4 regions of the Streptomyces sp. NPDC002784 genome follow, and region 1 is predicted to be linked to each of the others. Evidence: riboswitches for the same ligand, from Rfam matches in the RefSeq annotation. Region 1 holds a riboswitch; each other region holds the start of a gene.

Region 1 (7,671 bases):
GACCGGTGCCGACTCCCGCACCATGGCGCGTGCCCTGCCGCCCGACGCCGAGTTCACCCACCCCGGCGTCCTCGTCAGCGCGTCGCAGCTGGCCGCCGTACGCAAGAACGTCACCGCCGGGAAGCAGCCGTGGCTGAAGGCGTACCTCGCGATGCGGGACAGCAAGTACGGCGCCTACAAGTACCGGGCCGAGCCGCGGGAGGACGTGCACTGTCCCGCCGGGAGCAAGGCCGGGCGCGGGTGCGTGCAGGAGCGCGAGGACGCCATCGCCGCCTACACGCAGGCGCTGCTGTTCACGGTGACCGGCAAGCGGCAGCACGTCGTGAAGGCCAGGGAGATCATGGACGCCTGGTCGGCGCGGCTGAAGCGGCACAGCGGGCAGAACGCCGGGCTGCAGGCCGGCTGGGCGGGGTCCACCTGGGCGCGGGCCGCCGAGATCGTCCGGCACAGCGACGGCGCGGGCTGGCCCGAGGACCGGGTACGCCGCTTCGAGGCGATGCTCCGCACCGCCCACCTGCCGCACGTCACCCGGAAGGCCCCGGACACCAACGGCAACTGGGACCTCATCACCACTGACGCCGCCATCGGCATCGCCGTCTTCCTCGACGACCACCAGACCTTCGACCACGCCCTCGCCCGCTTCCGCGACCGCGTGCCCGCCTACTTCTACCTGGAGAAGGACGGCCCCCTGCCGCTCACCCCGGCGGGGTCGAGCATGAACACCCCGCAGCGGCTGGCGGCGTACTGGTTCCGGCAGACGGAGTACAAGGACGGCGTCACCCAGGAGAGCTGCCGCAACTTCCAGCACGTCGGCTACTCCGTCGCCGCCACCGCGCACATCGCCGAGACCGCCCGGCACCAGGGCGTCGACCTGTACGGCGAGGCCGAGGACCGGCTCACGGCCGCGCTCGAACTGCACGCCCGCCACCAGCTGGGCGAGCCCGCGCCGGCCTGGCTGTGCGGCGGCAGGGTCGAGCGGAACATGGGGCCCGACCTGGAGGTCGCGGTCAACCGGGGCCTCGGCGGCTCCGCGGCCCGCGCGCTCGCCGAGAAGACCCGCCCGGCCGGCACCGACGATCTCTTCGTGGCCTGGGAGACGCTCACCCACGCGGGCAATCCCGGGGCGTGAACAAACGCGTGCGCAAGGGGCCCGCGGATGGCGTACACTGATGTCAACGACGCGGGGTGGAGCAGCTCGGTAGCTCGCTGGGCTCATAACCCAGAGGTCGCAGGTTCAAATCCTGTCCCCGCTACTGAAGGCCCAGGGCCGGAACCAATGGTTCCGGCCCTGGGTGTTTTCCGGCAGGTGCGTTCTCCCCGCCTCATCCACTCGGCCCACACCGTTCGCCGCCCGCCCCCGCTCCGGGAAACCTGGAGGGACGGCGGACGTGGCGGGAGGCGGGCAGTGCGGGCTTCAGGCGTGGACGGGACCCGGCACCCGTCGTCCGCAGGCACCTTCGTACGGCTGCTCCCGCTGCTGCTGATCGCGGGCGGTGTCCTCTACGACTTCGTCACCCCCCGGGGCTTCACCGCGATCCCCTTCTTCACCGCCGCCCCGCTGGTGGCCGCCCCGTTCTACGCGCTCAGCGGCACGGTCGCCGTCGGGGCCGCGTCCCTGATCGCCGCCTACGCCGTCCACATCCGGCTGGGCTTCGACATGGACCCGGACACGGTCACCGAGGTGGTCACCGTGGTCACCGTCGCCGTCCTGGCCGTCGTCCTCAACCGTGTCGTGCGCCGCGGCGACGTGCGGCTCGCCAACCAGCGCGAGATCGCCGTGGCCACCCAGCGCGCCGTACTGCCCGAACCCCTGGACCGGATCGGCGGCTACGACATCGCCGCCCGCTACGAGGCCGCGCAGGCCGACGCCTACATCGGCGGCGATCTGTACGCGGTGCAGGACAGCGCGTACGGCGTACGGGTCGTCGTCGGCGATGTGCGCGGCAAGGGGATGGGGGCCGTCGCCGCCGTCGCCGTCGTCATCGGGGCGTTCCGGGAGGCCGCCGAGCAGGAACCGAGCCTGGAGGCGGTCGCACGGCGGCTGGAGTGGGCGCTGGCCCGGGAGGGCGCGCGGCGCGACGGGATCGACGCCGTCGAGGGGTTCACGACCGCCGTGCTCGCCGAACTCCCGCACGGCGAGGGGCCCGTGCGCGTCGTCAACCGCGGCCACCCACCCCCGCTGCTGCTCCACCCCGACGGCACCGTGCGCCCGCTGCGCGCCCGTGAGCCCGCCCTCCCGCTGGGCATGAGCGACCTCGGCGACTGGCCCGACCGCGCCGACGAGACGCCCTTCCCGCCCGGCACCACCCTGCTCCTGCACACCGACGGCCTCTCCGAGGCCCGCGACGCGCAGGGCGTCTTCTTCGACCCCGAACGACGGCTGACCGGGCGCGTCTTCCGCGATCCCGGTGCTCTGATCCACACCCTCGCCGAGGAGGTGCGGGTGCACTGCGGAGGGGGGATGGCGGACGACATGGCGCTGCTCGCGGTGCGCAGACCCTGATCGTCACCGGGGGTGATCGGATGACAGCCCTCCGCATAACAACTGACACACCGTCAATACGTGTGTGACGCATGAGGCTTGGGCAACTCGCCCGATTTGGCGCCGTAGTGACCTGAAAGTCCAGGCCGGAGCCGTTAACGATCAAGAGGAACAGCTTGGAATCCGCGCCCCGTGTCTATTAACGTTCGATAACGCAGCGCGGTCGTCCCAGCCGTCACAAGAGGCGGCTCCGTGCGCACGCGCCGAATCCCGTAAGGGAACCGGGGAACCACTCATTGGGGTGAATCGGGCGTAATCAGCCGCGCAGAAACGGCAGATATACGCGCGTAGGAGACCTTCCTGCTCCGAACCCGTCAGCTAACCCGGTAGGCGAGAAGGAAGGAAAGGAGCACGCCCACGTGGCGTCAAACCGGCCTGCCCCCGAGGCCCCGTTCGTGCCGAGCCAGCGCAGTGACGAGGCCTTCTCCTACGGCAGCCACCGCACCGACGAGGGCCCCTGGGAGGAATGGAACCCCACCGCGGAAACCATTCGCCCGGTACGCGGCCGGCACCGCGTCGCCAAGCAGCGCGGCGGCGGACTCGCCCGTAGCTCCACGGTGCTCGGCGTCGGTGTCATAGCCGCCGTCGGCGCGGGCGGCATGGCCAGCGCCCAGTCCGGCAAGCCGCCGGTCGCGATCACCATGCCCGACCTGCCGCTGATCTCCGACGACTCGGCGGAGCCGGCCCCCGAGACCTCGGCCACCCCGCTCAGCACCGTCGGCATGACCACCACGGACACCGAGCAGGGTGCCGCGGACGCCGGTGAGGCGCTGCGCGCCCGGATCATGGCCCAGGCCGAGCAGCAGCAGGAGCAGGTCGACACCAAGGCCGCCGAGGCCGCCGCCGCTGCCGCCGAGAAGGCCGCCGCGGAAGCCCTGGCCGAGGCCGAGAAGGAAGCGAAGGCCAAGGCCGCCGCCGCCAAGGCCAAGGCCGAGGAGGAGGCCCGCGAGAAGGCCGAGGCCGAGCGCCTGGCCGCCCTCGCCAAGCAGTTCGCGCTGCCGACCTCCTCGTACACCATCACCTCGACCTACGGTCAGGCCGGCGCGCTGTGGTCCTCCGGGTACCACACCGGCGCCGACTTCGCCGCTCCCACGGGCACGCTGATCAAGGCGGTGCACACCGGCACGATCACCTACGCCGGGTACGACGGCTCCTACGGCTACAAGACCGTGCTCACCCTGGAGGACGGCACCGAGATCTGGTACGCCCACCAGTCCTCGATCAGCGTCAGCGTCGGGCAGAAGGTCACCACGGGCGACGTCATCGGCCGCGTGGGCGCGACCGGCAACGTCACCGGTGCCCACCTCCACATGGAGGTCCACCCCGAGGGTTCCTCCTCCGGCATCGACCCGCTCGCCTGGCTGCGCAGCAAGGGCCTCAACCCCTGACCCAGCCCTCGCCAGAACCCCGGCGGTCCTGACGACGTCCCCCCGACGTCAGGGCTGCCGGTTTTTGGTGTCCGCGGTTCCTACGACAGCGGCCCCTTACGACCGGTACGGGTTGTAGGCGGGGTACGGGCCCGTCGGGTACGCCGGATAGGGCTGGTACGTCGGCTGCGCCGGGTAGCCGTAGACGCCGTACATCGGCCAGGGCGCCGCCACCACCGGCACCGGCGGGGCGATGGCGCGGGCCGCGTGGTCCAGGGCCGGGCGGGCGACCTTCCGGCGGCGCCACAGCTCCCGCAGCAGCTCCTGCTCCCGTAGGACGAAGTCGGCACCCGCGCGGCCCCGGCGCCCCCGGTGGCGCAGGAACGCCAGCGAGGTCGCGTACGCCTCGTAGCGCGCCACCTCCCGTGCCGCCTGCCTCCCGGCGCGGCGGCGGGCGTACTGCCGGGCCAGGCGCCGGGCCCGCATGGAGGCGAGCGCGAAGGGCTCGCCCGGGGTGAGCCAGCCGGCGACGGCGTAGGCGGGCAGTTCCTCCCGCACGGTGCGCAGCTCGCGCTGCCGGGTCCAGATCACCAGCCAGGTCAGCAGCCCGAACGCCGGGACCATGATCGCCCCGTACACGGCGAAGAAGCCGTACGGGCCGAAGACCGAGGAGCCGTTCCACATCGCGTGCAGGCCCATCGCGAGCAGCAGCCCCGTCAGCGGCAGCAGGGCCCGCAGCCGGCGCCGGCGCTCGCCCGAGAGCGCGGCGATGCCGAAGCCGATGCCGGTGAGGACGGTGAAGAGGGGGTGCGCGAAGGGCGACATCACGATGCGCACGAAGAAGGTCGCCGCCGTCACGGAGGCGATGCCGCTGCCGCCGGTGATCTGGTCGGTGCCGAAGGCGGTGCCGAGATAGAGGATGTTCTCGGTGAACGCGAAGCCGGTGGCGGTGACTCCCGATATCACCACCCCGTCGACCAGCCCGGTGAAGTCACGGCGCCGGAAGAGGAAGACGAGCAGGACGGCGGCCGCTTTCGCCGACTCCTCCACGACCGGCGCTATCACGGTCGCCCCGAGGGTGTCGGCGCTGGACGGGTCCGCGGTGGCCGTCGCTATCCATCTCGTCGCGAAGCTGTTGGCGACGATGGCTATCAGCGCCGCCGCGCAGGCGCCCCAGGCGAAGGCGAACAGCAGATTGCGCCAGGGGCCCGGCTCGACCCGGTCCAGCCACCGGAAGGCGGCTATGAGCAGCGGCACGGGCAGCACCGCCAGGCCGAGCCCGACCAGGAAACCCTCGGTGCCGGTCTGTTCGCGGACCAGGGCGAGGATCACCAGGCCGGAGAGGGTGAGAAGGGTGATCAGCGCGCCGTAGCGCACCCCCGTCCGCTGCCACCAGTGCGCGTGCCGCAGTGTGCCCCCGGGAGGACCGGGGGGTTGCGTCGGGTACGGGGGACTGGTGGCCACGGCATTGACCCTAACGAGGGAAGGGCGCTGCCCGCACAGGAGTGCGGTGGGCTCAGGCGCCGGCGGGGGATTCGTCTCCGTGCGGTACGCGCCGGAAGAGCAGGTCGTTCACGACATGACCCTTGTCCAGTCCCTGGCCCTCGAAACGGGTCAGCGGCCGGAACCCGGGACGCGGCGCGAAACCGCCGTCGGCCTGCGTGTTCTCGAAGCCCGGGTGGGCCGTCAGCACCTCGAGCATCTGTGCGGCGTACGGCTCCCAGTCGGTCGCGCAGTGCAGGATCGCACCGGGCCTGAGCCGGGTCGCGGCGAGGCTGAGGAACTCCGGCTGGATCAGCCGCCGCTTGTGGTGCCGCTTCTTCGGCCAGGGGTCCGGGAAGAAGACCCGGAGCCCGTCGAGCGAGTCCGGGGCGAGCATCTCGCGGAGCAGGATGATGGCGTCGCCGTTGCCGACCCGGATGTTGGTCAGTCCCTGGTGCTCGGCGAGGTTGAGCAGATTGCCCTGGCCCGGGGTGTGCACGTCGACGGCGAGCACATTGGTCGCCGGGTCCGCGGCGGCCATCTGGGCGGTGGCCTCGCCCATCCCGAACCCGATCTCCAGGACGACCGGATGGTCGTTCCCGAAGAGCCGGCCGAGGTCGAGGACCTGTTGGCCGTCGATGTCCAGGCCCCACGCGGGCCACAGCCGCTGCAGCGCGTCCGCCTGTCCCGTGGTCACCCGGCTGCGGCGGGGCTGGAAACTCCGGATCCGCCGCTCGAAGTGCGACCCGGCGGGATCGGGCTGGGGCCCGTCGGGGAACCGCGGCTCCCCCTTGGCCCGCGCTCGCCGAAGGGGCGCACCGGGCTCGTGACCGGGGGCGGAGTGGAGGGCTTCGGGGGTGTGGAGGGAGTCAGACACAGTGGGGTCGATTTTACGGGAGACGGAGTGCGCGGCAGCGGAGGAGCCCCTCACACCGACCCCAGCACCGCCAGCGCCCGCCGGGCCACTTCCCGCCCGATCGGCAAGGACGCCGTGGCCGCCGGGGAAGGCGCGTTCAGCACATGCACCGCCCGCGCCCCCTCCTTGATCAGGAAGTCGTCCACCAGCGTCCCGTCCCGGAGCACCGCCTGCGCCCGCACCCCCGCCGCCGCGGGCAGCAGATCCTCCTCGGTCACCGCCGGAAGCATCCGCCGTACCGCCTGCGCGAACGCCGCCTTCGACACCGACCGCCGCAGCTCCCCCGCGCCGTACCGCCAATGCCGCCGGGCTATCGACCACGACCCCGGCCACCCCAGCGTCGAGGCGAGCTCCCGGGGCCGTACGACCCCCCAGCCGTACCCCTCCCGGGCCAGCGCCGGCACCGCGTTGGGCCCGACGTGGACCCCTCCGTCGATCCCGCGGGTCAGATGCACCCCGAGAAACGGAAACGCCGGATCCGGCACCGGATACACCAGCCCCCGCACCAGCTCGGGCCGCGCCAGCGTGTAGTACTCCCCCCGGAACGGCACGATCCGCATCCCCGGCTCGTCCCCGGTGAGCCGGGCGACCTCGTCGCAGTACAGCCCGGCACAGTTCACGAGCACCCGCCCGCGCACCACGTCCCCGTCCGCCGTGCGCACGGCGACCCCTAGCTCCGGCCGCCGGTCCACTCGTACGACCTCGGCGCCGTACCGGATCTCCGCCCCCGACGCCTCGGCCAGCCGCCGGGCGACCCCCACGAAGTCGCAGATCCCGGTGGTGCCGACCTGTATGGCCGCCAGTCCGCGCACCTCCGGCTCGTAGTCGGCGATCTGCGCGGCGCCCAGCTCCCGCACCGGAATGCCGTTCTCCCGTCCGCGCTGGACCAGCGCGTGCAGCCGGGGCAGCTCCGAGCGCTCGGTGGCGACGATCAGCTTCCCGGTGACGGCATGGGCGATGTCGTACTCGGCGCAGAACTTGACCATCTCGGCGGCACCGCGCACGGCGTACCGCGCCTTCAGCGATCCGGGCCGGTAGTAGATCCCGCTGTGGATCACCCCGCTGTTCCGCCCGGTCTGGTGCCGGGCGGGCCCGGTCTCCTTCTCCAGCACGGTGACGCGGGTGCCGGGCGCGGCCCGCGTGATCGCGTACGCCGTGGACAGCCCGACGATCCCCCCGCCGACCACGAGCACATCACCGTCGTATGCGACCGACCGCACCAGCACCACCTCCCGCCTCCGATAGTGCACTGCGCCACTGACAATGCCTTCAAACCCGGGGGAGAGGCGAAGGAACCTACGCCGGAGTCATCAGCAGCGGACGGGCCCGCTCCCGCAGCTCCACCACCCGCGGCTCGTCCCCGT
Region 2 (7,671 bases), on a different contig from region 1:
TGCTGCGCCGCAGCCTCGCCCAGCACGGCAGGCAGCAACTCGAGTCGCTCAACTACTCGCCGCTGACCTGCGACATCCGCACGGCGGCCGAGTTGCTCGGCCGGCACATCGAGGAGATCTGCGCGCGCACGGGCAGCAGCCGGGTGGACGTCGTCGGGCACAGCCTCGGCGGCCTCATCGCCCGCTACTACGTGCAGCGGCTCGGCGGTGACCTCCGGGTGCGGACCCTCGTCACCCTCGGCACCCCGCACTCGGGCACCCGCGTGGCGCCGCTGGCGAACGCGCACCCCATCGTCCGCCAGATGCGCCCCGGTTCGGCGGTGCTGGAGGAGCTGGCCCGGCCCGCGTCCGGCTGCCGTACGCACTTCGTGAGTTTCTGGAGCGACCTCGACCATCTGATGGACCCGCTGGGGACGGCCCGCATCGACCACCCCGACCTGTCGGCGCGGAACGTGCGGGTGAGCGGGGTGGGACATCTCGCCCTGCCCGTGCACCCGGCCGTGGCGGTCGGGATACGGCAGGCACTCGACACCGAGTGGACGGCAGCCGAAACCGCCCGCGCCGGCGGTCTGACGGTGGCCTGAGCCGGCCCCAATCCGGCGGAAGTCTCGAACAGCCTTCGAACACAAGGCCAAAGTCGCGCCCGCAGTCCCCCGAAACACGGCCGAATGCCCGTTTCCGGGAAAGGTGAAACCTGCCGAAGATTGTCGTGCCCGCATACCGCCGGGTACAGTCGCCGCACTGCTCTGGCAGCCCCTGTTGTCGAGGCGAAAGAGAAGTTGGTGAACGACCGTCACCCGTCGGGGACCATGACCACCCCGGCTCCGGCCTCCGAGGCCGCCTCGGCGCACTACGCGTCGTACGGCACCCAGGAAGCCCAGTACGACGACTTCACCACGCACGGTCACTACGACGCCACCGGTTTTCCGACGGCCACCGGGACCTTCGACACGGACCCGCTGTTCGGCTCGATGCCGGGCGAGAGCACCGGCGTCTACGACTCGGGCCAGTGGGCCACGGCCGGCCATCAGACCCCGCACTACGACGCGTACGCGGCCCAGCACCACGCCGCCTATGACACCGGCGTCCACGAGACGACCGCCTGGTCGGCCGGCCACCAGCAGCTGCCCGGCGTTCCGGCGCAGGCCACCAGCCCCGACGCCAGTGGCCAGTGGGACGCCAACGCCTGGCTGCAGCCCGACCCGTCCGGCGGCCCCGCCGACCGGACCCAGCACTGGGACTGGGGCACGCAGACCTTCGACACCGGCACCTACGACGCCACGCAGTGGAACTCCGACGGCGCCGCCACCGGGTCCGACGGCTACGAGCACCGGGCCGAATCGTTCGACCAGCAGCCGACGGCGACCTTCGAGCAGGTTTCGGCCGAGGAAGCGTCGCACGACGGGACGTCCTACCGCGAGACGTCGTACGAGGAACCCGCCCCGGGCGAGGGCGAGTCGGCCGACACCGGCGAGATCCCCGACGTGACCCCCCTCCTCGACGACGAGGAGGAGAGCGCCCCGGCGCCGGGTTCCCGCGCCGCCGCCCGCACCGCGTCCCGTTCCCGCCGCCGTCCCCCCGCCAAGCGCTCCGCGCTGCTGACCATCGCCGTGCCCTCGGCGTGTGTCATGGGCGTGGCCGGGATCGCCGCCGCCTCCGTCGGCACGCTGACGCCCGACGAGCAGGAGACCTCGGCCACCGCGTCGGACGCGCAGGCGGTCAAGCCCTCGACGGCCAACAACATGCTGGACACCCAGCTGGAGAGCGTCTCGGCCGGCGCCGACGACTTCGCCGACCGGGCCAGCCGGACGCAGGAGCGCATCGACCTCAAGGCCGAGCAGGAGGCCGAGCGGAAGAAGGCGGCCGAGGAAGCGGCCCGCAAGGAGCGGCTGCGCCCGAAGTTCGCGCTGCCGGTGGCCCAGCACGGGCTCAGCGCCTACTACGGCCAGGCCGGCATCAACTGGATGTCCGTGCACACCGGCATCGACTTCCCGGTGGCGTACGGCACTCCGGTGCTGGCCGCGACCGACGGCACCGTGCGCACCCAGTGGAACAGCGCCTACGGCAACATGATGATCGTGACCGCGATGGACGGCACGGAGACGTGGTACTGCCACCTCTCCACGTACCAGGTCGCCTCCGGTACGGCCGTGAAGGCCGGCGACCAGATCGCGTTCTCCGGCAACTCCGGCAACTCGACCGGCCCGCATCTGCACTTCGAGGTCCGCCCGGGCGGGGGGTCGGCCATCGACCCGCTGGCCTGGCTGCGCAGCCACGGCCTCGAGCCCTCGTAACTCCCCCGCAGTCCCCCGCCGTTCAGCAGCGGGGGACCCGCGAAACTACAGCTTCTCCACCGGCGCGTAGCGCAGCAGCAGCCGCTTCGGCTTGTCGCCGAAGTCGATCGTCGCCTCGGCGTTGGCTCCCGTGCCCTTGACCGCCATCACGGTGCCGAGCCCGAACTGGTCGTGCGTGACCCGGTCCCCGACCGCCAGCGAGACGACCGGCTGCTCGGAGGTCCGCCGGGTGGCGAAGCCGGACGCGCCGGAGGCCGAGGAACGCGACCGGGACGACGACAGCGAGGCCGCCACACCCGACGCGGGCCCCGAGGACACCGGCGAGGTGGCACCGGTGCGCTTCCAGTCGACGTGCTGCGTCGGAATCTCCTCCAGGAAGCGGGAGGGCGGGTTGTACGAGGGCTGCCCCCACGCGCTGCGCATCGACGAGCGGGTCAGGTACAGCCTCTCCCGCGCGCGCGTGATGCCGACGTAGGCCAGGCGCCGCTCCTCCTCCAGCTCCTTGGTCTGGCCGAGGGCCCGCATGTGCGGGAAGACGCCGTCCTCCATGCCGGTGAGGAAGACGACCGGGAACTCCAGGCCCTTGGCGGTGTGCAGGGTCATCAGGGTGATGACGCCGGAGCCGTCCTCGTCCTCGTCGGGGATCTGGTCGGAGTCGGCGACGAGCGCGACCCGCTCCAGGAAGTCGGCGAGCGAGCCGGTCGCCTCGCCCTCGCCGGACTCCTGCTCGAACTCCAGGGCCACGGCGGCGAGTTCCTGGAGGTTCTCGATCCGGGTCTCGTCCTGCGGGTCGGTGGAGGCCTGCAACTCGGCGAGATAGCCGGTGCGTTCGAGCACCGCCTCCAGGACGGTCGCGGGCCCGGCGCCGGACTCGACGATCGTACGGAGCTCCTCCATCAGCGTGTTGAACCGCTTGACCGCGTTGGTGGAGCGCGCGGCCATGCCGTACGCCTCGTCCACGCGCTTGAGCGCCTGCGGGAAGCTGATCTTCTCGCGCTGGGAGAGGGCGTCGATCATCGCCTCGGCGCGGTCGCCGATGCCGCGCTTGGGGACGTTCAGGATGCGCCGCAGCGGGACCGAGTCCTCGGGGTTGGCGAGCACGCGCAGGTAGGCCAGGACGTCCCGGACCTCCTTGCGCTCGTAGAAGCGGACGCCGCCGACGACCTTGTAGGGCAGGCCGACGCGGATGAAGACCTCTTCGAAGACGCGGGACTGGGCGTTGGTGCGGTAGAAGACGGCGACGTCGCCGGCCTTCGCGTCGCCCGCGTCGGTGAGGCGGTCTATCTCGTCGGCGACGAACTGCGCCTCGTCGTGCTCGGTGTCGGCGACATAGCCGGTGATGCGCGCGCCCGCGCCCGCGTTGGTCCACAGATTCTTGGGGCGGCGGGATTCGTTGCGCTCGATGACGGCGTTGGCGGCGGTGAGGATCGTCTGGGTGGAGCGGTAGTTCTGCTCCAGCAGGATCGTCGTCGCGTCCGGGTAGTCCTCCTCGAACTGGAGGATGTTGCGGATGGTCGCGCCGCGGAAGGCGTAGATCGACTGGTCGGCGTCACCGACGACGCAGAGCTCGGCGGGCTTGAGGTCGTCCTCGGCGGGCGGTACGTCGACGGGGTGCTCGGCGGTGCCCACCAGCTCGCGCACGAGCGCGTACTGGGCGTGGTTGGTGTCCTGGTACTCGTCGACGAGGACGTGCCGGAAGCGGCGGCGGTAGTGCTCGGCGACGTCCGGGAAGGCGCGCAGCAGATGGACCGTCGTCATGATCAGGTCGTCGAAGTCCAGCGCGTTCGCCTCACGCAGGCGGGACTGGTAGAGCGCGTAGGCCTGGGCGAGGGTCTTCTCGAAGCCGTCGGATGCCTGGGCGGCGAAGTCCTCCTCGTCGATCAGCTCGTTCTTCAGGTTCGAGATCTTGGCGCTGAAGGACTTCGGCGGGAAGCGCTTGGGGTCGAGGTCCAGGTCACGGCAGACCAGGGCCATCAGGCGCTTGGAGTCGGCGGCGTCGTAGATCGAGAAGGAGGAGGTGAAGCCGAGCTTCTTCGACTCGCGCCGCAGGATCCGCACGCACGCGCTGTGGAAGGTCATCACCCACATCGCGTTGGCCCGCGGGCCGACGAGCTGCTCCACGCGCTCCTTCATCTCGCCCGCGGCCTTGTTGGTGAAGGTGATCGCGAGGATCTGCCCGGGGTGCACGTCCCGCGCGGCGAGCAGATGGGCGATGCGGTGGGTGAGCACGCGCGTCTTGCCGGAGCCCGCGCCGGCCACGATGAGCAGGGGGGTGCCGGAGTGCACGACGGCCGCGCGCTGGTTCTCGTTCAGCCCTTCGATGAGCGCGGCCGCGTCGAGGGCCGGGCGCGGGGCGCCGTCGCGGTAGTAGGCGTCCCGGTCCGGGGGCACGTCGAACTTCCCGCCGAACAGATCGTCCGGAACCGGCTCCGGAGCGTGATCGTCCTCGGGCGGCGGCGGGGGTTCCTCGGCATGGGCCCGAGGGGCCTGGAGGTCCGCCAGGAAGCTGTCGTCAAAGAGGCTGCTCATCGCTCTCCGAGTCTAGGGCTCCCCACTGACAGCCCGCCGCCGCCCTGAGAACATCCCCCGAATCGGCGGCCGGGGATCGTCGCGTCGCGCCCGCCGGGCAGGGGGCCTTCACCCCCGTACACCTGCGGCGGAGACCTTGGTCACAGCATCGGACGGGAACCGGTCGGCGGACAGGTCGCCGCAGACCCGTCCAGATCGATCAGGTCCCCCGACGCCGGGACCCAAGGTCACGAAAATGTATCGGGCATATCACCCATCAACCTTCACAGGCGCCACACGAGTTGGCTACCGTGCCGCACAGGCCGTACGACCCCCACCGGCGAACCTCGCCGGGCCGCGCGGCCTCCGCCGAGTCCGCTGCCGCCTGGCAGCCGAGCCGGGGACCCACCGAACATTGGGGTGAATCGACCCGACTCCCGTACGGGACACGGTCGTAGGGCAACCCTTCCTAACCACCCGCCCGAACCCGACAGCTAACCCGGTAGGCGGACCATTGGAAGGAGTCGCCTCCCTTGGCGTCGCACCGCAAGTCGCGTCCCGCGGGTACGCGCGTAGCAGGCATACGGACCCCCGCCCTTGCCACGGCCGCCCTCACCTCCGTGGCCCTGCTGTCCCAGACGGCCAACGCCAACCCGGCCACGGACGACAAGCCGAGCCTCGAAGAGGTCGAGAAGAAGGTCGACGACCTCTACCGGCAGGCGGAGACGGCGACCGAGAAGTACAACGCCGCCAAGGAGCGGACCACCAAGCAGCGCAAGCAGGTCGACACCCTCCTCGACGACGTCGCCGAGCGCACCCAGAAGCTCAACGACGCGCGGGAGGAGCTCGGGTCCTTCGCCGCCGCGCAGTACCGCACCGGCGCCTCCGTCCCCGACACCGCGACCTTCCTGCTCGCCGACACCCCGCAGGACTACTTCGACCAGACCCAGCTGATGAGCCGGATGACCGGCCGCCAGAAGGAAGCGGTCGACGACTACATCACCGAGCAGTCGGCGACGATGAAGAAGCGCAAGGAGGCCACCGAGAGCCTCCGGACGCTGAACGAGTCGCAGACCGATCTGAAGACCGCCAAGTCCACGGTCCAGAAGAAGCTCGCCGACGCGCGGGAGCTGCTGTCGCAGCTGACGGCGGAGGAGAAGGCGCGGCTCGCCGCGATCGAGCGCAAGCGCCAGGAGGAGGCCGCGCGCAAGGCCGCCGAGCTGGCCGATCAGCAGGCGGCGGAGGAACAGCGCCGCGATGAGGCCGCGAAGGCGGCGGCCCAGCAGCAGAGCGGCTCCTCCTCCGGTTCGACGGAGACCTCCACCGGCAGCACCGGGTCCGAGGCCACCGCGGACTCCTCCTACGCCACGAAGGCCGAGAAGGCGATCGCCTTCGCCCGCGCGCAGATCGGCAAGCCGTACGTCTGGGGCGCCACGGGTCCCGACTCCTACGACTGCTCGGGGCTGACCCAGGCCGCCTGGAACGCGGCGGGCATCTCCCTGCCGCGCACCACGTACGACCAGGTCGACGCCGGCACGACGGTCTCCCTCGCCAACGCCCTCCCCGGCGACCTCGTCTTCTTCTACGACGACGTCACCCACGTGGGCATCTACATCGGCAACGGCATGATGATCCATGCCCCGAAGCCCGGCACGTACGTCCGCGAGGAGTCGGTCTACTACGACGGCGAGGGCTCGATCCACAGCGTGGTCCGGCCGGCCTGATCCGACGCGGCACGCGCGCGGGGGTGATTCGGCGCCCCGTTTGCCCGCCCACGCGCGCGTGCCCCCTCGCCGGCCGCGCCGCGCTCCTTAGCATCGGCGCATGTCCGGCTCCCTTGTGCTCCGCTCACTCAGCGCCTGGTGGGCGCTGCGTCCTCCGGCGGCCGGGGCGGCGGTGATGGCGACCGGCATCGTGTCGGTCGGCCTGCACCTCACCGGGCACGAGGTCCTCTCCCTGATCGCCCTGGCGGTGGGCTGCACGGCCTGGCTGGGCCTGGCCGGGGACTTCGTCGTACGGCTGCTGCGGCAGCCGCGGCGCTGGCGGGAGGAGGCCGGCACCCCCGCCGCGCTCACCGCCGTCGCGGCGACGGCCGTGCTCGGCACCCGTTTCTCCGCCGAGGGATGGCAGGTCCTGGCCGGGGCCCTGCTGGCGGCGGCCGCCCTGCTGTGGGCGGGCCTGCTCGGTGTCGTCGTGCGCCACTGGCACCGCGGTATGCCCGGCGCGGTGTTCCTGGGCTGCGTGGCCACGCAGGGCCTCGCCGTACTCGGCGCCACCCTCGCCGCGGCGGAGTCGGCGGCCTGGCTCGCGCACGCGGCGCTGGTGCTGTTCTGGCTCGGTCTCGTCCTCTACGCCGTCGCCCTGGCCTGCTTCGATCCACACCAGGTGGTGAAGGGCGCCGGGGACCAGTGGGTGGCGGGCGGCGCGATGGCCATCTCCGCGCTCGCCGGTTCCAGGCTGATCGCCGCCGACAGCGCGCGCCTGCACCTGTGGAACGACGATGCCGACGACGTCCTGCGCACGGTCACCGCCGGCGTGCTCGCGCTCGACCTGGCCTGGTACGCCGTGCTCCTCGTCTCCGAGGTGATCCGGCCGCGGCTGCGCTACGACGTCCGCCGCTGGGCGACCGTGTTCCCGCTGGGCATGACCGCGGCGGCGACCCTGTCGGTGGCCGCCGCGGTGGACGTCCCCTGGCTGGAGACCCCCGGGGAGGTCCTGCTGTGGATCGCGGTCGCGGCCTGGCTCGCCGTCGCCGCGGGGGCGGTGCGGGAGGAGCGGGCCTACGCCGCGTCCGCCGCCCAGGACGCCGGGCTCACGTCCACAGCACCGCGATGAAGACGTTCGCCGTGGTGAGCAGGCCCACCAGGCC
Region 3 (7,671 bases), on a different contig from region 1:
GGGGCCGGTCAGCGGCCGAGCGGTCTCCACGCAGTTGTTCGCACCCGTGCTGTAACTGCTGCGCAGCCATTGCACGTCGTGCAGTTCGGTACTGGAAGGTACGTTCCGAGGCAGTGCGGTCATGGTGCCTCCTTACGCGCCGTCAGCTAGCCCGGCGATGTAATCCAGCGATTCCTCGGGCGAAAGGGCGTGGATCTGAAGGGTGGTGAAGGCCTCCGTGTACGCCTGGAGGTCTTCTTTCCGTTCGAGGTAGAGGCTACTCGTCAAGTGGTCGAGAACAACCACGTCCAGATCAGAAGTGCGCGAAAATGAGAAAATAACGAAAGGCCCGGTGACTCCGATGTGCGCTCCGGCCGTGAACGGCAGCACCTGCAGCCGCACTTGTGGCAGGCGTCCCGCCTCCACCAGCTGCCACAGCTGCCGGGCCATCACCCCGGGCCCGCCGATCTCCCGGTGCAGCACCGCCTCGTCCAGCACCGCGCTCAGCTCCAGCGGCGGCTCCCCGCGCAGCACGTCCTGGCGGGCCAGCCGCACTTCGACCAGCGTGTCGAGGCGCTCGTCCGTCTCGTCCAGGCCGCCCACCGCGGCCCGGGTCACCTCCCGGGCGTACTCGGGCGTCTGGAGCAGCCCCGGCACCACGGAGGTCTCCAGCGTGCGCATCGCGCTCGCCTGGGACTCCAGGCTGATGAAGTCCCGGTAGGTCGGCGGCAGCACCCCGCGGTAGGCGTGCCACCAGTGGTGCCGGCCCGCGCCGTCGTCGGAGCCCGCCAATACCAGCAGCAACTCCCGTAGTTGGGAGTCGGCGACGGCGTAGGCGTCCAGCAGTAACCGCACATCGGCCGGTTTCACCCCGCTGGCCCCGGTCTCGATCCGGCTGACCTTCGACTGGTGCCAGCCCACCAGCCGCGCCGCCTCACCGCTGGTGAGCCCCGCACCGGCGCGCAACGCACGCAGTTCGGCGCCCAGCTTCCGGCGGCGTACCGCGGGACCGTGTTGCATGCGCTACTCCTTACTCCAACCGGGCCGCCCAAATACGCTCTCGCGTCGCAGAGTTCACCGCATCGAGCGACAGATATATGCATATCTTGGTGGATCGCCACCGTGACCGGCGCGGTAATGGCAGTCTGGCGAGGAAGCACCAGTCCGGGACCGTACTCGAACCATCCGCTCCGTGTCGGACTGCGGTCCCGTGGGAAAGGGACGACGCCGCCATGGCAGACCATCTGGAAGCATCCGTCACTCTGCCGAGCGATCCCGCCTCGGTCTCCGCGGCCCGCGGCTATGTGGTCAGCACGCTCGAGGAATGGGGACTGCCCGCAGGGACGGACGTGGCCGACACCATCCGGCTCATCGTCTCCGAACTCGCCACCAATGCCGTACAGCACACCCTCGGCCAGTCACCCACCTTCACGGTGGACCTTGAACTGAGCCACGACGAACACCTGCGCATCGGGGTCACCGACAGCCACCCGCGGTTCCCCAAACGACTGCCGGCCGCTGTCCAGCAGGACAACGGCCGCGGTCTGGTCATCATCCGCTGGCTGACCGCCGAGTGCGGCGGCCGACTCAGAGTCAGGCCGACCCGTGAGGGCGGCAAGACGGTCTCCATCGAACTTCCCTGGACCGTACCGGCCCGGCCGGTCACCACCGCCGGTCAGCAGGAGCCCTAGCGGGCGCCCCCGCGGGCGGTACGGCGCTGACCCGCCCCGGGAGCGGTCCGGCTCCGCGCAGCGGTCACTCGGGCACCCGTCAGGGCGGCGGCGTGTCAGGGGCGCCGCCGCCCTTCGGGCGGCCGGTCAGCTCACCCGGCCGTACCAGACGCTCTTGGTCCAGATCTTCTGCAGCCTCACCACATCCCCGGTCTTCGGGGCGTGCCAGAGCTTCCCCTTCCCGGCGTAGATGCCGACGTGGTAGACGTTCGACCCCGAGTGGAAGAACACGAGGTCGCCGGCCTTGCGGCTCTTGGCGGAGATGTGGCGCGTCTTGTTGTACTGCTGGGCCGCCGTACGAGGCAGCTTCTTGCCCGCCTTCTTGAACGAGTACAGCGTCAGCCCGGAGCAGTCGAAGCGGTACGGGCCCGTGGCGCCGTACTTGTACGGGGAGCCCTTCTTGGAGGCCGCGACCTGGAGTGCCTTCGTCGCCGGCGTGGCCGCAGCCGCTTCGGCGGAGAGGCCCGGGGCCACGATCGAACCGCCCACGGCGGCGATGGTCAGAGCCGAGGCCGTACCGGCTCGGGCCATGAGCGACGGGACACGATTGAGCGCAGTCATGCGCAACCCTTCGTCAGCCGCCTGTGAAGGATGACCTGTCGGATTCGGGCTGGCGAAGTTGCCCGGCCGCGATGCGGCTTCACCCCAAGGGCTGCTCGGCACGGACATCCGTGCCGGCGACCCGTCGTGCTCGGGTCCTCCACTCCTGCCGATCCACTCCTGTCGACCGGTCATCCGGGCGGCGGCAGGACTCGGCGTCCGCCCGGATCGCCCCGCCGTGGTGGCGGGGGCTTGTCGTCAGTCAGGGATCTTGGCTCACGGATGTCCGAAAATCCCAATGGAACCGGGGATTTGTGGCGTTACTCACCACTCACCCGTTCGGGTGGACACTGCTCCGTTCGAACCAGCGTCGAGGCTACGGAGGATGCCCGGACCAGCACCGGAACGTCTCTTTCGGGTGAGGGCCTAGCCTCGTTGCGCAACCCTGACGGGCCCACGGCAGGAGACACGGCTACGCCGAAAGGGGGTACCTCCTTTGGTCCGTTTCGACTCCGGTCCGGACGCCTCGGCGCCATCGCCGAATGGCCGGACCGGGCTCACCTGCGTCAACTCTCCGAGCGGGGCGGCAGCGTGAACCGAGCCGTGCGGCGCTCGCCGTCCAGCACCCGCGGTGCGCGCGCCAGCGTGGGGGCGTGCGCCTCGCTCTCGCCGCTCTCGCCCCGCTGATGCGTCGCCCTGGCGGCCAACGCCTGGACGGGGCCCGAACGCGCGTCAGTTCCCCGGCCCGGGCCGCCAGATCGCTCGCCGCCCTCCACCGGCTTCCGCCCGGCCGGCAGCTCCGGAGGCGGCGCTCTCGGACCCCCGACGGGTCACAGCTCGGTTAACGTGCCCGAAACCCGGTCCAACTAGCCTCCCTCCACGCCACCAGGCACTTTGCCCGTGGCTGCGGCAACCGGGCCCCGCACGGTCCGGAGCGAGGACTGTGAGGTGGGCTGTGCAACTGACCCCGCACGAGCAAGAGAGACTGCTGATCCATGTGGCGGCCGACGTGGCCGAGAAGCGCCGGGCCCGCGGGCTCAGGCTCAACCACCCCGAGGCGGTCGCCCTCATCACCTCGCACATCCTCGAAGGCGCGCGGGACGGCCGTACGGTCGCCGAGCTGATGGCCTCCGGACGCAAGCTGCTCACCCGGGACGACGTCATGGACGGCATCGCGGAGATGATCCACGACGTCCAGGTCGAGGCGACCTTCCCGGACGGCACCAAGCTCGTCACCGTCCACGAACCGATCGTCTGAGGGGGCTTCGATGATTCCCGGAGAGATCCTGTTCGCGGACGAGCCCGTCGTGTTCAACGAGGGCCGCGAGGTCACCCGGCTGACCGTGCTCAACGCCGCCGACCGGCCCGTCCAGGTCGGCTCCCACTACCACTTCGCCGAGGCCAACCCCGGCCTGGACTTCGACCGCGCCGCCGCCCGCGGCAAGCGCCTCAACGTCGCCGCCGGCACCGCCGTGCGCTTCGAGCCCGGCATCCCCGTCGACGTCGAACTCGTCCCGCTGGCCGGCGCCCGCGTCGTGCCCGGGCTGCGCGGGGAGACCGGAGGTGCCCTCGATGCCTGAGATCTCCCGGGCCGCGTACGCCGACCTGTTCGGCCCGACGACCGGCGACCGGATCCGGCTCGCCGACACCGATCTGCTGGTAGAGATCGAGGAGGACCGCTCCGGCGGCCCCGGACTCTCCGGTGACGAGGCGGTGTTCGGAGGCGGCAAGGTCATCCGTGAGTCCATGGGCCAGTCACGTGCCACGCGCGCGGAAGGCACCCCGGACACGGTGATCACCGGCGCGGTCGTGATCGACCACTGGGGGATCGTCAAGGCGGACGTCGGCATCCGCGACGGGCGGATCACCGGCCTCGGCAAGGCGGGCAACCCCGACACCATGGACGGGGTCCACCCCGACCTCGTCATCGGCCCCGAGACCGAGATCATCGCGGGCAACGGCCGGATCCTCACGGCCGGCGCCATCGACGCGCACGTCCACTTCATCTGCCCGCAGATCGCCGACGAGGCACTGGCGGCGGGGATCACCACGCTGATCGGCGGCGGCACCGGACCGGCCGAGGGCTCCAAGGCGACCACCGTGACGCCGGGGCCCTGGCATCTGGCGCGGATGCTGGAGGCGATGGAGCAGTACCCCCTCAACGTCGGCTTCCTCGGCAAGGGCAACACCGTCTCGCACGAGGCGATGCTGTCGCAGATCCGCGGCGGCGCGATGGGGCTGAAGCTGCACGAGGACTGGGGCTCCACGCCCGCCGTCATCGACGCCTCGCTGACCGTCGCCGACCGCACCGGCATCCAGGTCGCCATCCACACCGACACGTTGAACGAGGCCGGGTTCGTCGGTGACACCCTCGCCGCCATCGGCGGCCGGGGCATCCACGCCTACCACACCGAGGGCGCGGGCGGCGGGCACGCGCCGGACATCATGACCGTGGTCTCCGAGCCGCATGTGCTGCCCAGCTCCACCAACCCGACGCGGCCGTTCACCGTCAACACCGCCGAGGAACACCTCGACATGCTGATGGTGTGCCACCACCTGAACCCCGCGGTGCCGGAGGACCTGGCCTTCGCCGAGTCCCGCATCCGGCCCTCGACCATCGGCGCCGAGGACATCCTGCACGACCTCGGCGCCATCTCGATCATCTCCTCCGACTCGCAGGCCATGGGACGCGTCGGCGAGGTCGTCATGCGGACCTGGCAGACCGCGCATGTGATGAAGGGACGGCGGGGAGCGCTGCCCGGGGACGGGCGCGCGGACAATCTCCGGGTACGGCGGTACGTCGCCAAGTACACGATCAACCCGGCGCTGGCCCAGGGCATCGCCGGGCAGGTCGGGTCCGTGGAGACCGGGAAGCTCGCCGACCTGGTGCTGTGGGAACCGGCGTTCTTCGGGGTCAAGCCGCACCTGGTCATCAAGGGCGGGCAGATCGCCTACGCGCAGATGGGCGACGCCAACGCCTCCATCCCCACCCCGCAGCCGGTCCTGCCGCGGCCCATGTACGGCGCGATCGGCCGCGGCCCGGCCGCCAACTCCCTGAACTTCGTCGCCCCGTCGGCGATCGAGGACGGGCTGCCCGAGCGGCTGCGGCTCGGCAAGCGGTTCGTGGGGATCGAGTCCACCCGGGGGGTCACCAAGGCCGACATGCGGGAGAACTCCGCCCGGCCCGACGTGCGGGTGGATCCCGACAGCTTTGCCGTGCACATCGACGGGGAGCTGGTCGAGGCCGCTCCCGCCGCTGAACTGCCCATGGCACAGCGCTACTTCCTCTTCTGATGTCCAGGGCAGCGCTGCTCGTCCTGGCCGACGGACGGTTCCCCGCCGGAGGCCACGCGCACTCCGGCGGGGCCGAGGCCGCCGTCAAGGCGGGACGGATCACCGGGGCCGGGACTCTGGAGGACTTCTGCCGCGGGCGGTTGCACACGGCGGGGCGGGTCGCCGCGGCCCTCGCCGCGTCGGCCGCGTTCGGGGTGGACGCGGTGTCGCTGGACGCGGCCGCGGACGCCCGCACCCCCTCGCCCGCGTTGCGGACCGCCGCGCGGAAGCTGGGGCGGCAGTTGCTGCGGGCCGCCCGGGCCGTCTGGCCCTGCGACGAACTCGACGCGCTGGCGCGGGCGTTCCCCAAGGGGGCGCACCAGCCGGTGGTGCTGGGGGTCGCCGCCCGGGCGGCCGGGCTCGGACCGGTGGACGCGGCGTACTGCGCCGTCTACGAGAGCGTCAGCGGGCCCGCGTCCGCGACCGTACGGCTGCTGAGCCTCGATCCGTTCGAGGCCACGGCCGTGCTGGCCCGGCTCGCTCCCGAGCTGGACCGGGTCGTGGACCAGGCGGTACAGGCCGCGCGGGCGGTGGCCGACGAGGGAGTCGACGCGCTGCCCGCCGCATCCTCACCGCTGCTGGAGATCGGCGCGGAGGTGCACGCCTCCTGGGCGGTGCGGTTGTTCGCGTCCTGAGATCACACGCAAGGCCGGCCCGACAAACTGAACGGACCAGGCCGGCAGAGAAGGAGCCGTACATGCATCTCGACCACTCCCACGACGGGCCCGCCGCCCTCAGCGCCGACGCCCGGCGCCCCGACGGCTCCCGCCGTGCCCTGCGCATCGGGCTCGGCGGGCCCGTGGGGTCCGGGAAGACCGCCACCGTCGCAGCGCTCTGCCGGGCCCTGCGCGACGAGTTGTCCCTCGCCGTCGTCACCAACGACATCTACACCCGCGAGGACGCCGAGTTCCTGCTGCGGGAGGCCGTGCTGCCGCCGGAGCGGATCACCGCCGTGGAGACCGGCGCCTGTCCGCACACCGCCATCCGGGACGACATCTCCGCCAACCTCGAAGCCGTCGAGGACCTGGAGGACGAGGCCGGGCCGCTGCAGCTCATCCTCGTGGAGTCCGGCGGGGACAATCTCACGGCGACCTTCTCCAAGGGGCTCGTCGACGCGCAGATCTTCGTGATCGACGTGGCCGGCGGCGACGACATCCCGCGCAAGGGCGGCCCCGGGGTGACCACCGCCGATCTGCTCGTCGTCAACAAGACCGACCTCGCCCCCTACGTCGGCTCCGACCTCGCCCGCATGGCGGCCGACGCCAAGGCGCAGCGGGCCGAACTTCCGGTGATCTTCCAGTCGTTGCGCTCCGAGCACGGCGTGCGGGACGTCGCCGCGTGGGTGCGGGGGCAACTCGCCGCGTGGTCGGCGTGATCGCCACCGGCGTCACCGCCACCGCCCGGATCGGCGCGCGCGACGACGGCCGGGGCGGTACGTCGCTGCCCGTGCTGCAGGGCGAGGGGCCGCTGGCGCTGCGGCGCACCCGGGGGAGCGGGAGCGAGGCCCGGGTCATGCTCGTCGGCGCGATGAGCGGCCCCCTCGGCGGTGACCGCTTCGCCGTCGAGGCCGACGTGGCGGAGGGGGCCCGCCTGCACGTCGGATCCGCCGCCGCGACCATCGCCCTGCCCGGTCAGGCCAAGGGCGACGCCCGCTACGACGTCCGGCTCACCGTCGCCGACGGCGGCGAACTGCGCTGGCTGCCGGAGCAGTTGATCTGCGCCGGGGGCAGCGATCTGTACGTCACCACCCGGGCCGACCTCGGTGCGGGAGCCCGGCTGGTGCTGCGCGAGGAGCAGGTGCTCGGGCGGGTGGGGGAGGAGCCGGGGCGGCTCACCAGCCGGCTGACCGTGCGGATCGCCGGGCGGACCGTCCTGGACCAGGAACTCGCCTGCGGGCCCGGCGCGCCGGGTGGCTGGGACGGGCCCGCCGGACTGGCGGGGCATCGCGCGCTCGGGCAACTCGTCGTCGTACGGCCCGAGTTCGCGGACGAGCCCGTGGCACCCCGCATCCTCGCCGAGCATGCCGTGCTGGTGCCGCTGGCCGGCCCGGCGGCGCTGGTGACCGCCGTGGCGCCGGACGCGCGGGTGC
Region 4 (7,671 bases), on a different contig from region 1:
TCGGCGCTGTCGGGGGCGGTGCTGTGGAAGACCTCGTTGGAGGAGCTGTCGTAGCCCCAGACGTCCTTGCCGTTGTGGATGAGGCTGTACTCCGAGGCGTTCTCCAGCAGCGAGAGCTTCTGCCGGTCCGGGCCGTCGACGGCGACCCGCAGGGTGTGGCTGCCGGACACCAGTTCGGTGAGCTTGGCCGACGGGTCGGCGGACGAACCGTCCCCGGACTCCATCGCCCCGGACGCCAGCGAGCTCTCCAGACCGCCGAGGTCGGGCAGCCCCAGATCGGTGCTGACGCGCACGGTCCCGGACAGCTGCTGTACGTCGGACTCGGCGATCTTCTCGATGAGTTGCTGTGCGCTGATCTTCGGCAGGTCGGGGTCGCCGGAGTCGGCGAGGGCGGGGACGAGACCGATGGTCGCCGCCGCCACGCCCACCACCGCGACCGGAACGACGTACCGCGCGGCCTTGCGCCGCCCCGAGCGCAGGTCGTCGACCTCGTTCGCGGTCGTGCTGTCGTCGGATTCGTACGGTGCCATGTCTGACTTACCTCCGTCGTCGGCGGCGGCCTGCCAACTCCCGTGCGTCCAGCCCTCAGCCGCCATTCTCACCCGAATCGGTGAGCAGTGGTGTTTTCCGTTGTCACCATCTGACCAAATCGGCGGCCGCGAAGCGTCAGACCGCGGGCTCAACTCCGTGTACACCTGCGGTATGACACAAGAGGGCGGCGCCTCCCCCGACCCGTAGGGGTCGGACGGTGACGCCGCCGTTTCGCCGGTGGCCCGGAAGGGGGCCGCGCCGCTAACCCGCGCGGTGCACCACCGCGTCGCACAGCTCCATCAGCGCGGCCTTGGCGTCGCACTCGGGCAGGGGCGCCAGCGAGGCCCGCGCGTCCTGGGCGTACCGCACGGTGTCCCGGCGGGCCTGCTCCAGAGCCGGGTGCACCCGCAGCGCGGCCAGCGCCTCGGCATGCCGCACATCGTCGGTCAGGTCGGAGTCCAGCAGCTCGCAGAGCGCGATGTCCTCCGCGAGACCCAGCCGCTGCGCCCGCTCCCGCAGCCGCAGCACGGGCAGGGTCGCGATCCCCTCCCGGAGGTCCGTACCCGGCGTCTTGCCGGACTCGCGGGAGTCGGAAGCGATGTCCAGGACGTCGTCGGCCAGCTGGAACGCGACCCCCAGCCGCTCGCCGTACTGGGTGAGCACGTCCACCACCGTCTCGTCGGCGCCCGACATCATCGCGCCGAAGCGGCACGACACCGCCACCAGCGAGCCGGTCTTCCCGGCCAGCACATCGAGGTAGTGCTCGACCGGGTCGCGCCCGTCCTGCGGTCCCGCCGTCTCCAGGATCTGCCCGGTGACCAGCCGCTCGAACGCCTCGGCCTGGACCCGGACGGCCTCCGGGCCGAGGTCGGCGAGGATGTGCGAGGCGCGGGCGAAGAGGAAGTCGCCGGTGAGGACCGCGACCGAGTTCCCCCAGCGGGTGTTGGCGCTCGGCACCCCGCGCCTGACCTCGGCCTCGTCCATCACGTCGTCGTGGTACAGCGTCGCCAGGTGGGTCAGCTCCACCACCACGGCCGACGGCACGATCCCCGGCGCGTGGCGGTCCCCGAACTGCGCGCTGAGCATCACGAGCAGCGGCCTGAACCGCTTCCCGCCCGCGCGCACCAGATGCTGGGCTGCGCCCGTGATGAAGGGGACCTCGCTCTTGGTGGCCTCGAGCAGTCCCTCCTCGACAGCCGCCAATCCGGCCTGGACATCGGCTTCCAGAGCCTGGTCCCGCACGCTCAGCCCGAACGGCCCGACGACGGTCACGAGGGGTCTCCTGTCTGCTGGTGTCTACTGGCGATTACGCGGTTTGTCGATAGGTCGCTGCCTTCACTCAAGTCAGCGTATCCGGTCACGTTTCGATCACCGCTGCCGCCCACCCGTCCACGACGGGCGGTATCGGATCACGGCGGTTATGTTTTTGATCACCTGATAAGAACGGATATAGATCGACTTACGTGGAAGCGGTGGAGCGTGTCTCGAACCGAAGTCGACGGCCGCCCGCCCCCGAGGCCCTCACGATGAGCCCGCACATCCGTACGTCCTTCCCCTACGAGACAACCCACGCGGATGTCCGTATCCCCCTCGCGGACGGAACCATGCTGTACGCGCGCGTGTGGCGCCCGCTGAGCGACGAGCCCGTGCCCGCGCTCCTCGAGTACCTCCCGCACCGGCTGACCGACGGGACCGCCCCGCGCGACGTCCAGCGCCACCCCTGGTACGCGGGTCACGGCTACGTCTCCGTCCGGGTGGACGTCCGCGGGCACGGCAACAGCGAGGGGCTGCCGACGGACGCGTACTCGGCGACGGAGCTGGCGGACGGGGTCGAGGTGGTGCACTGGCTGGCGGCCCAGCCCTGGTGCGACGGCAAGGTCGGCATGTTCGGCCTCTCCTGGGGCGGCGGCAACTCCCTCCGGGTCGCGGCTCTCGCGCCCGAGCCGCTCAAGGCGATCGTCACGGTCTGCGCCACCGACGATCGCTATGACAACGACGCGCACTGCACGGGAGGTTCCGTCCTCGCGGCAGGTCTGCACGCCGGGGCCGCCACCCTGCTCGCCCACGCCTCCCGGCCCCCCGATCCGCGGTACGCCGGGGACGCCTGGCAGGACATGTGGCTCAGGCGCCTGGAGTCCCTGGAACCGCTCCTGCACACCTGGCTGGACCACCAGACCCGGGACGACTACTGGCGGCGGGGCAGCGTCCGCGAGGACTACGGCGCCATCGACGCCGCCGTCCTGGCGGTGGGCGGCTGGCACGAGCCGTGCCGCGACACCGTGCTCCGCCTCGTCGAGCACCTGCCCGCCGACCGCGTCCGCGGCCTGATCGGCCCCTGGTCCGCCCAGTACCCCGACCGCGGCCTGCCGGGACCGGCGATCGGCTTCCTCCAGGAGACCCTGCGCTGGTGGGACCACTGGCTGAAGGGCGCCCCCACGGACGTACTGGCGGAGCCCCTCCTGCGGGCCTACGTCACCGGCCCGCACCCGCCCGCCCCGGCCTGCGGCACCCTGCCCGGCCACTGGGTCGGCGAGCCCGCCTGGCCCTCCCCGCACATCACGAACGTGACGTACGCCCTCCAGGGCGCCCCCGTCCTCGTACGGTCGCCGATGCACACCGGGGTGGACGCCGGCCGCTTCCGCCCGGTCGGGAACGAGGCCGACCTGCCGCCGGACCAGCGGGAGGAGGACGCGCGCTCGGCCTGCTTCGAGTTCACGGTGGGCAAGGACACCTGGGTGCTGGGGCGGCCGGGGGTGCGGCTGCGGCTGACGTCGGAGGTGTCGCGCGGGCAGGTCGTCGCCCGGCTGTGCGATGTCGCCCCCGACGGCACCTCCACCCTGGTCACGCGGGGCGTGCTGAACCTCTCCGCGCGCCTCGGCCGGGACCGGGCGGTGCCGTGGGAGCCGGGTGCCACCCGGGACGTGGAGCTCCGGCTGAACGGCATCGGGTACGCCTTCCCGGCCGGGCACCGCATCCGGCTCGCGGTGTCGTCGGCGTACTGGCCGTGGGTGTGGCCGCAGGCGGAGTCGGGGGCGGGCTTCACGCTGGATCCGGCGGGGAGCTTCCTGGAGGTGCCGGTGCGCGCGCGGGCCGAGGCTTCCGGGGGCGGCGTCGGTTTCGAGGAACCCGAGCAGGCCGAGCCGCTGGGGGCGAATGAGCCGGTCACGCTGGACGAGCCGCGCCCGGAGCGGCTGGTCGTCCGGGACGTGGCCAAGGGTGAGTGGCGCCTGGAGGTCGATCCGCGGGACGGCGGCACGCGCGTGTACCCCGACGGCCTGGAGTGCACCGAGGACGCGCTGGAGACGTACACGATCCGGGAGGCGGACCCGCTGTCCGCCCGCACCCGCTCGGACCGGTCGATCCGGCTGCACCGGCCTGACCTGGCGTGGGACACGACCGTGCGGACCCGCTCGGAGCTCACCTGTGACGCGGAGGACTTCGTCGCCTCGAACGAGGTGATGTGCACGGCGGGCGGCGAAGTGGTCTTCCACCGGACGCGGGAGAAGCGGATCCCGCGAACGGCGGGCTGATTAAGCCTCCTTGAGGCGATTGCCCGATTTAGTGTGACTTGCGATCACGCGTGATGTGACTCACGCCCGCGAGTCCACCGGCACCCCACGGACTTCCCCCGACGCCCCTTCCCCGGCCGCCAGTTGAGCCTTGACACTCGCAAAGATGCACCCGCCACACACCCTGTGGACGAAGATCAAAACCCTGGATATGTGAATCCGCTACTTGTTTCGGACATGTGCTCTCGCATACGTTCCCGGCCTGTCGGGCGGACGCCTAATCCTGCCGCCGTCCGGCTCCACCGAGATTCTTCGTACGGCAGGAGCGGGGGAACCAGGTAAGTCGCCGACCCGGAACGTCTTCGGACGCGCCGGTGCGGCTCGGGGTGCAGTCGCGCGCCCTTCGCGGTGCGCGGCCGGGCAGCTCCCGCCCGAACCCGACAGCTCACCTCGCAGGCGCCGGAGAGGAACTTCGTCATGCCTGCTGCCGCTCAGCACCGTCCTGCCCGCACCAGCCGGGTCGCCCGCAAGCTCGCCGTCCTCGGCACCGGAGCCGCCGTACTCGCGCTGCCGCTCCTCGGCGCGACCACCGCCTCCGCGGCCACCCCGACCGTCACCACCGCCGCCTCGCTGGGGTACGCCAACAACCTGGACGGCTGGATCCACGCGTCCCTCCAGGTCATGGCCCAGAAGGGGATCCCCGGCAGCTACAACGGCATCTACCGCAACATCATCCGGGAGTCCTCGGGCAACCAGTACGCGATCAACAACTGGGACTCCAACGCCGCCGCCGGCACCCCCTCCAAGGGCCTGCTCCAGGTGATCGACCCGACCTTCCAGGCGTACCACGTGTCCGGCACCTCGTGGGACCCCTACGACCCGGTCGCCAACATCACCGCCGCCTGCAACTACGCGGCGCAGCGGTACGGCTCGATCGACAACGTCTTCGGGGCGTACTGACCGGGCCCGTCACCGGAAGAGTCGTTCGAGGACGACGGCGATGCCGTCGTCCTCGTTCGACAGGGTGATCTCGTCGGCGACCGCCCTGAGTTCGGGGTGGGCGTTGGCCATCGCCACGCCGTGGGCGGCCCAGTCGAACATCGGGATGTCGTTCGGCATGTCACCGAAGGCGATCGTCCCCTCCGGGCCGAGACCCAGGTGATCCGCGGCCAGGGCGAGCCCGGTCGCCTTGGTGATGCCGCATGGCTGAAGTTCGACGGTCCCGGGCCCCGACATGGTGACCGTCGCCAGCGAACCCACCACCGCACGCGCCGTCGCCGCCAACTGGTCGTCGGACAGCTCGGGATGGCGCAGCAGCACCTTGCTGATCGGCGCGCCCCACAGATCGTCGCGCCGGCCGACGCGCACCGCGGGCAGGGTGGGATGCGGCATCAGGTACCCGGGCTCGATCAGGGTGAGCCCGTCGACGCCGTCCTGGTCGACCGCCGCGTACACCTGCCCCACCTCGGCCTCGATCTTGCCGAGCGCGGTCTCGGCCAGCTCCTGGTCCAGGGTGACGGACCAGAGCAGACGGCCCGCGCCGGCGTCGTACACCTGCGCGCCCTGCCCGCACACCGCGAGCCCCTCGCTGCCCAGGTCGTCCAGGAGCGGCCGCACCCTGGGCGCCGGCCGGCCGGTCACCACCAGGTGCCGGGCGCCCGCCTCCGCCACCCGCGCGAGTGCGGCCAGCGACCGGTCGGAGAGCGTGTCGTCGCCTCGCAGGAGGGTCCCGTCCAGGTCGGTGGCGATGAGTGAATATGCGATGGGTGCGGCCATGATCAGAGAATACGGACAGGACGCCCCCACGACTCAGCGCGAACCGGACGACCCCGGCGCCCTCCTGCGCCCCACGCGCCCCCTCCAACTCCCTTGCCCTCACCCGTTGCTGGCGGCCTGAGGGCACTGCCGTGCCGCACGGGCGCGGAGGGCGGGACGGGCCGGAGCGAGGTCCGTGCGACAGGGCCGCCAGCAGGCCGGGCGCACCTCGGGAACCGATCGTCCCGCTCCTTGTGCACTGCCCAAGACGGGTGCCCCACCCGTAACGTGTGCGGCGACGACACGGACCCGTGGCACGCACGAGAGTGAGGCAGCACCCATGCCCCCCTTTGATGTCCCCGAGGGCGACCCCTTCGGCCCGCACAACCTTCCGTACGGTGTCTTCTCCCTTCCCGGTGAGGACAGCGCGCGCCGGGTCGGCGTACGGCTCGGCGACCACGTCCTCGACGCGGGCGCGGCGGCGCTGGCCCTGGGTTCCCCGTACGCCTCCCTGCTCGCCCGGCCCACGCTGAACCCGCTGCTGGCGGCGGGCCGCACCGCCTGGTCGGACGCGCGCCGCGCGCTGACCGCCTGGGTCACGGTGCCGTCCCACCGGGAGACCATCGAGCCGCTGTTCCACCCGCTCTCCGCGGTGACCCTGCACCTGCCCTTCGAGGTCGCGGACTACGTGGACTTCTACGCCTCGGAGAACCACGCCCGGAACGTCGGCCAGATGTTCCGCCCGGACGCCGCGGACTCCCTCACCCCGAACTGGAAGCACCTCCCGATCGGCTACCACGGCCGCTCGGGCACGGTCGTGGTCTCGGGCACCGACGTCGTACGGCCCTCCGGCCAGCGCAAGGCGCCGGCCGACGCGGCGCCCGTCTTCGGCCCGTCCGTCCGCCTGGACATCGAGGCCGAGGTCGGCTTCGTGGTGGGCGTGCCGTCGGCGATGGGCAGCCCGGTCGGCCTCGGTGACTTCCGGGAGCACGTCTTCGGACTGTGCCTGCTCAACGACTGGTCCGCGCGCGACATCCAGGCCTGGGAGTACGTCCCGCTCGGCCCCTTCCTCGGCAAGTCCTTCGCCACGTCGGTGTCGGCCTGGATCACCCCGCTGGACGCGCTGGAGGAGGCCCGGGTGGCCCCTCCGCAGCGCACCCACGGCCTGCTTCCCTACCTGGACGACGCGGCCGAGGAACCCGCCGGCTACGACCTGCGCATCTCGGTCTCCCTCAACGGTCATGTGATCTCCGAACCTCCCTTCTCGACGATGTACTGGACGGCCGCCCAGCAGCTGGCCCACATGACCGTCAACGGCGCCTCCCTGCGCACCGGCGACCTCTACGGTTCCGGCACGGTCAGCGGTCCGGCGGAACGCGAGCGCGGCTCCCTGCTGGAGCTCACCTGGAACGGCCGGGACGTCCTGGAGCTCCCCGACGGCAAGCGGACCTTCCTGGAGGACGGCGACGTGGTGACGCTGTCGGCGTGGGCCCCGGGAGCGGACGGGGCGCGGGTGGGGCTGGGCGAGGTCACCGGGCGCGTGGTGGCCGGCGGCGGGGCCTGACCCCACCGCCTGCCGAACGGCCATCACCCCCGCGGGAGTTGCCGCTCACGGCCGCGCCCCTCGGGTCGAACGGTTCGATGGCCGCCGATGTCTGCCGCGTACCGCCGCTCGCCGTCATACTGGGCGGCGGACGGTGCGCGCGGGACACGCTCTCGCACCGCCCGCGCACACCCCGCCCCGCAGCCGCCCTTGTCCCGACCAGGATCCGGAGCCCGTGGCATGACCGTCTGCCTGCTCCTGCTGAGCGCCGTCGCGCTGATGGCCGCCGTGCCGGTACCGCGTTCCCTGACCCGGGCCATGTGGCCGGAGCGG

What was found. A riboswitch is a leader RNA that binds a small molecule or an ion and turns the genes downstream of it on or off. The one in region 1 is predicted to bind cyclic di-AMP.
Region 2: it holds a riboswitch for cyclic di-AMP, as region 1 does, so the genes downstream of both, ACWD1Z_RS02840 (NlpC/P60 family protein) here and ACWD1Z_RS30295 (M23 family metallopeptidase) in region 1, are expected to answer to the same signal.
Region 3: it holds a riboswitch for cyclic di-AMP, as region 1 does, so the genes downstream of both, ACWD1Z_RS09260 (C40 family peptidase) here and ACWD1Z_RS30295 (M23 family metallopeptidase) in region 1, are expected to answer to the same signal.
Region 4: it holds a riboswitch for cyclic di-AMP, as region 1 does, so the genes downstream of both, ACWD1Z_RS03760 (transglycosylase SLT domain-containing protein) here and ACWD1Z_RS30295 (M23 family metallopeptidase) in region 1, are expected to answer to the same signal.

The regions. Positions count from the first base shown of each region.
Region 1 is NZ_JBSFVD010000023.1:83,786-91,456, forward strand. Features, by position in the region: gene ACWD1Z_RS30280 (alginate lyase family protein) at 1-1,129, shown strand, start outside; tRNA gene ACWD1Z_RS30285 (tRNA-Met) at 1,180-1,253, shown strand; gene ACWD1Z_RS30290 (PP2C family protein-serine/threonine phosphatase) at 1,421-2,503, shown strand; cyclic di-AMP (ydaO/yuaA leader) riboswitch at 2,734-2,890, shown strand; gene ACWD1Z_RS30295 (M23 family metallopeptidase) at 2,902-3,930, shown strand; gene ACWD1Z_RS30300 (PrsW family glutamic-type intramembrane protease) at 4,027-5,373, opposite strand; gene trmB (tRNA (guanosine(46)-N7)-methyltransferase TrmB) at 5,426-6,268, opposite strand; gene lhgO (L-2-hydroxyglutarate oxidase) at 6,319-7,527, opposite strand; gene ACWD1Z_RS30315 (MFS transporter) at 7,604-7,671, opposite strand, start outside.
Region 2 is NZ_JBSFVD010000001.1:626,360-634,030, forward strand. Features, by position in the region: gene ACWD1Z_RS02825 (esterase/lipase family protein) at 1-584, shown strand, start outside; gene ACWD1Z_RS02830 (M23 family metallopeptidase) at 669-2,294, shown strand; gene pcrA (DNA helicase PcrA) at 2,340-4,823, opposite strand; cyclic di-AMP (ydaO/yuaA leader) riboswitch at 5,175-5,328, shown strand; gene ACWD1Z_RS02840 (NlpC/P60 family protein) at 5,336-6,526, shown strand; gene ACWD1Z_RS02845 (tellurite resistance/C4-dicarboxylate transporter family protein) at 6,627-7,637, shown strand; gene ACWD1Z_RS02850 (hypothetical protein) at 7,615-7,671, opposite strand, start outside.
Region 3 is NZ_JBSFVD010000003.1:434,083-441,753, reverse strand. Features, by position in the region: gene ACWD1Z_RS09275 (DUF397 domain-containing protein) at 1-123, opposite strand, end outside; gene ACWD1Z_RS09270 (helix-turn-helix domain-containing protein) at 133-999, opposite strand; gene ACWD1Z_RS09265 (ATP-binding protein) at 1,212-1,670, shown strand; gene ACWD1Z_RS09260 (C40 family peptidase) at 1,797-2,270, opposite strand; cyclic di-AMP (ydaO/yuaA leader) riboswitch at 2,274-2,399, opposite strand; gene ACWD1Z_RS09255 (hypothetical protein) at 2,816-3,046, opposite strand; gene ACWD1Z_RS09250 (urease subunit gamma) at 3,205-3,507, shown strand; gene ACWD1Z_RS09245 (urease subunit beta) at 3,518-3,829, shown strand; gene ACWD1Z_RS09240 (urease subunit alpha) at 3,822-5,543, shown strand; gene ACWD1Z_RS09235 (urease accessory protein UreF) at 5,543-6,217, shown strand; gene ureG (urease accessory protein UreG) at 6,280-6,957, shown strand; gene ACWD1Z_RS09225 (urease accessory protein UreD) at 6,954-7,671, shown strand, end outside.
Region 4 is NZ_JBSFVD010000001.1:808,884-816,554, forward strand. Features, by position in the region: gene ACWD1Z_RS03745 (LolA family protein) at 1-530, opposite strand, end outside; gene ACWD1Z_RS03750 (polyprenyl synthetase family protein) at 793-1,803, opposite strand; gene ACWD1Z_RS03755 (CocE/NonD family hydrolase) at 2,058-4,061, shown strand; cyclic di-AMP (ydaO/yuaA leader) riboswitch at 4,331-4,514, shown strand; gene ACWD1Z_RS03760 (transglycosylase SLT domain-containing protein) at 4,518-5,000, shown strand; gene ACWD1Z_RS03765 (HAD family hydrolase) at 5,010-5,816, opposite strand; gene fahA (fumarylacetoacetase) at 6,136-7,359, shown strand; gene ACWD1Z_RS03775 (M56 family metallopeptidase) at 7,579-7,671, shown strand, end outside.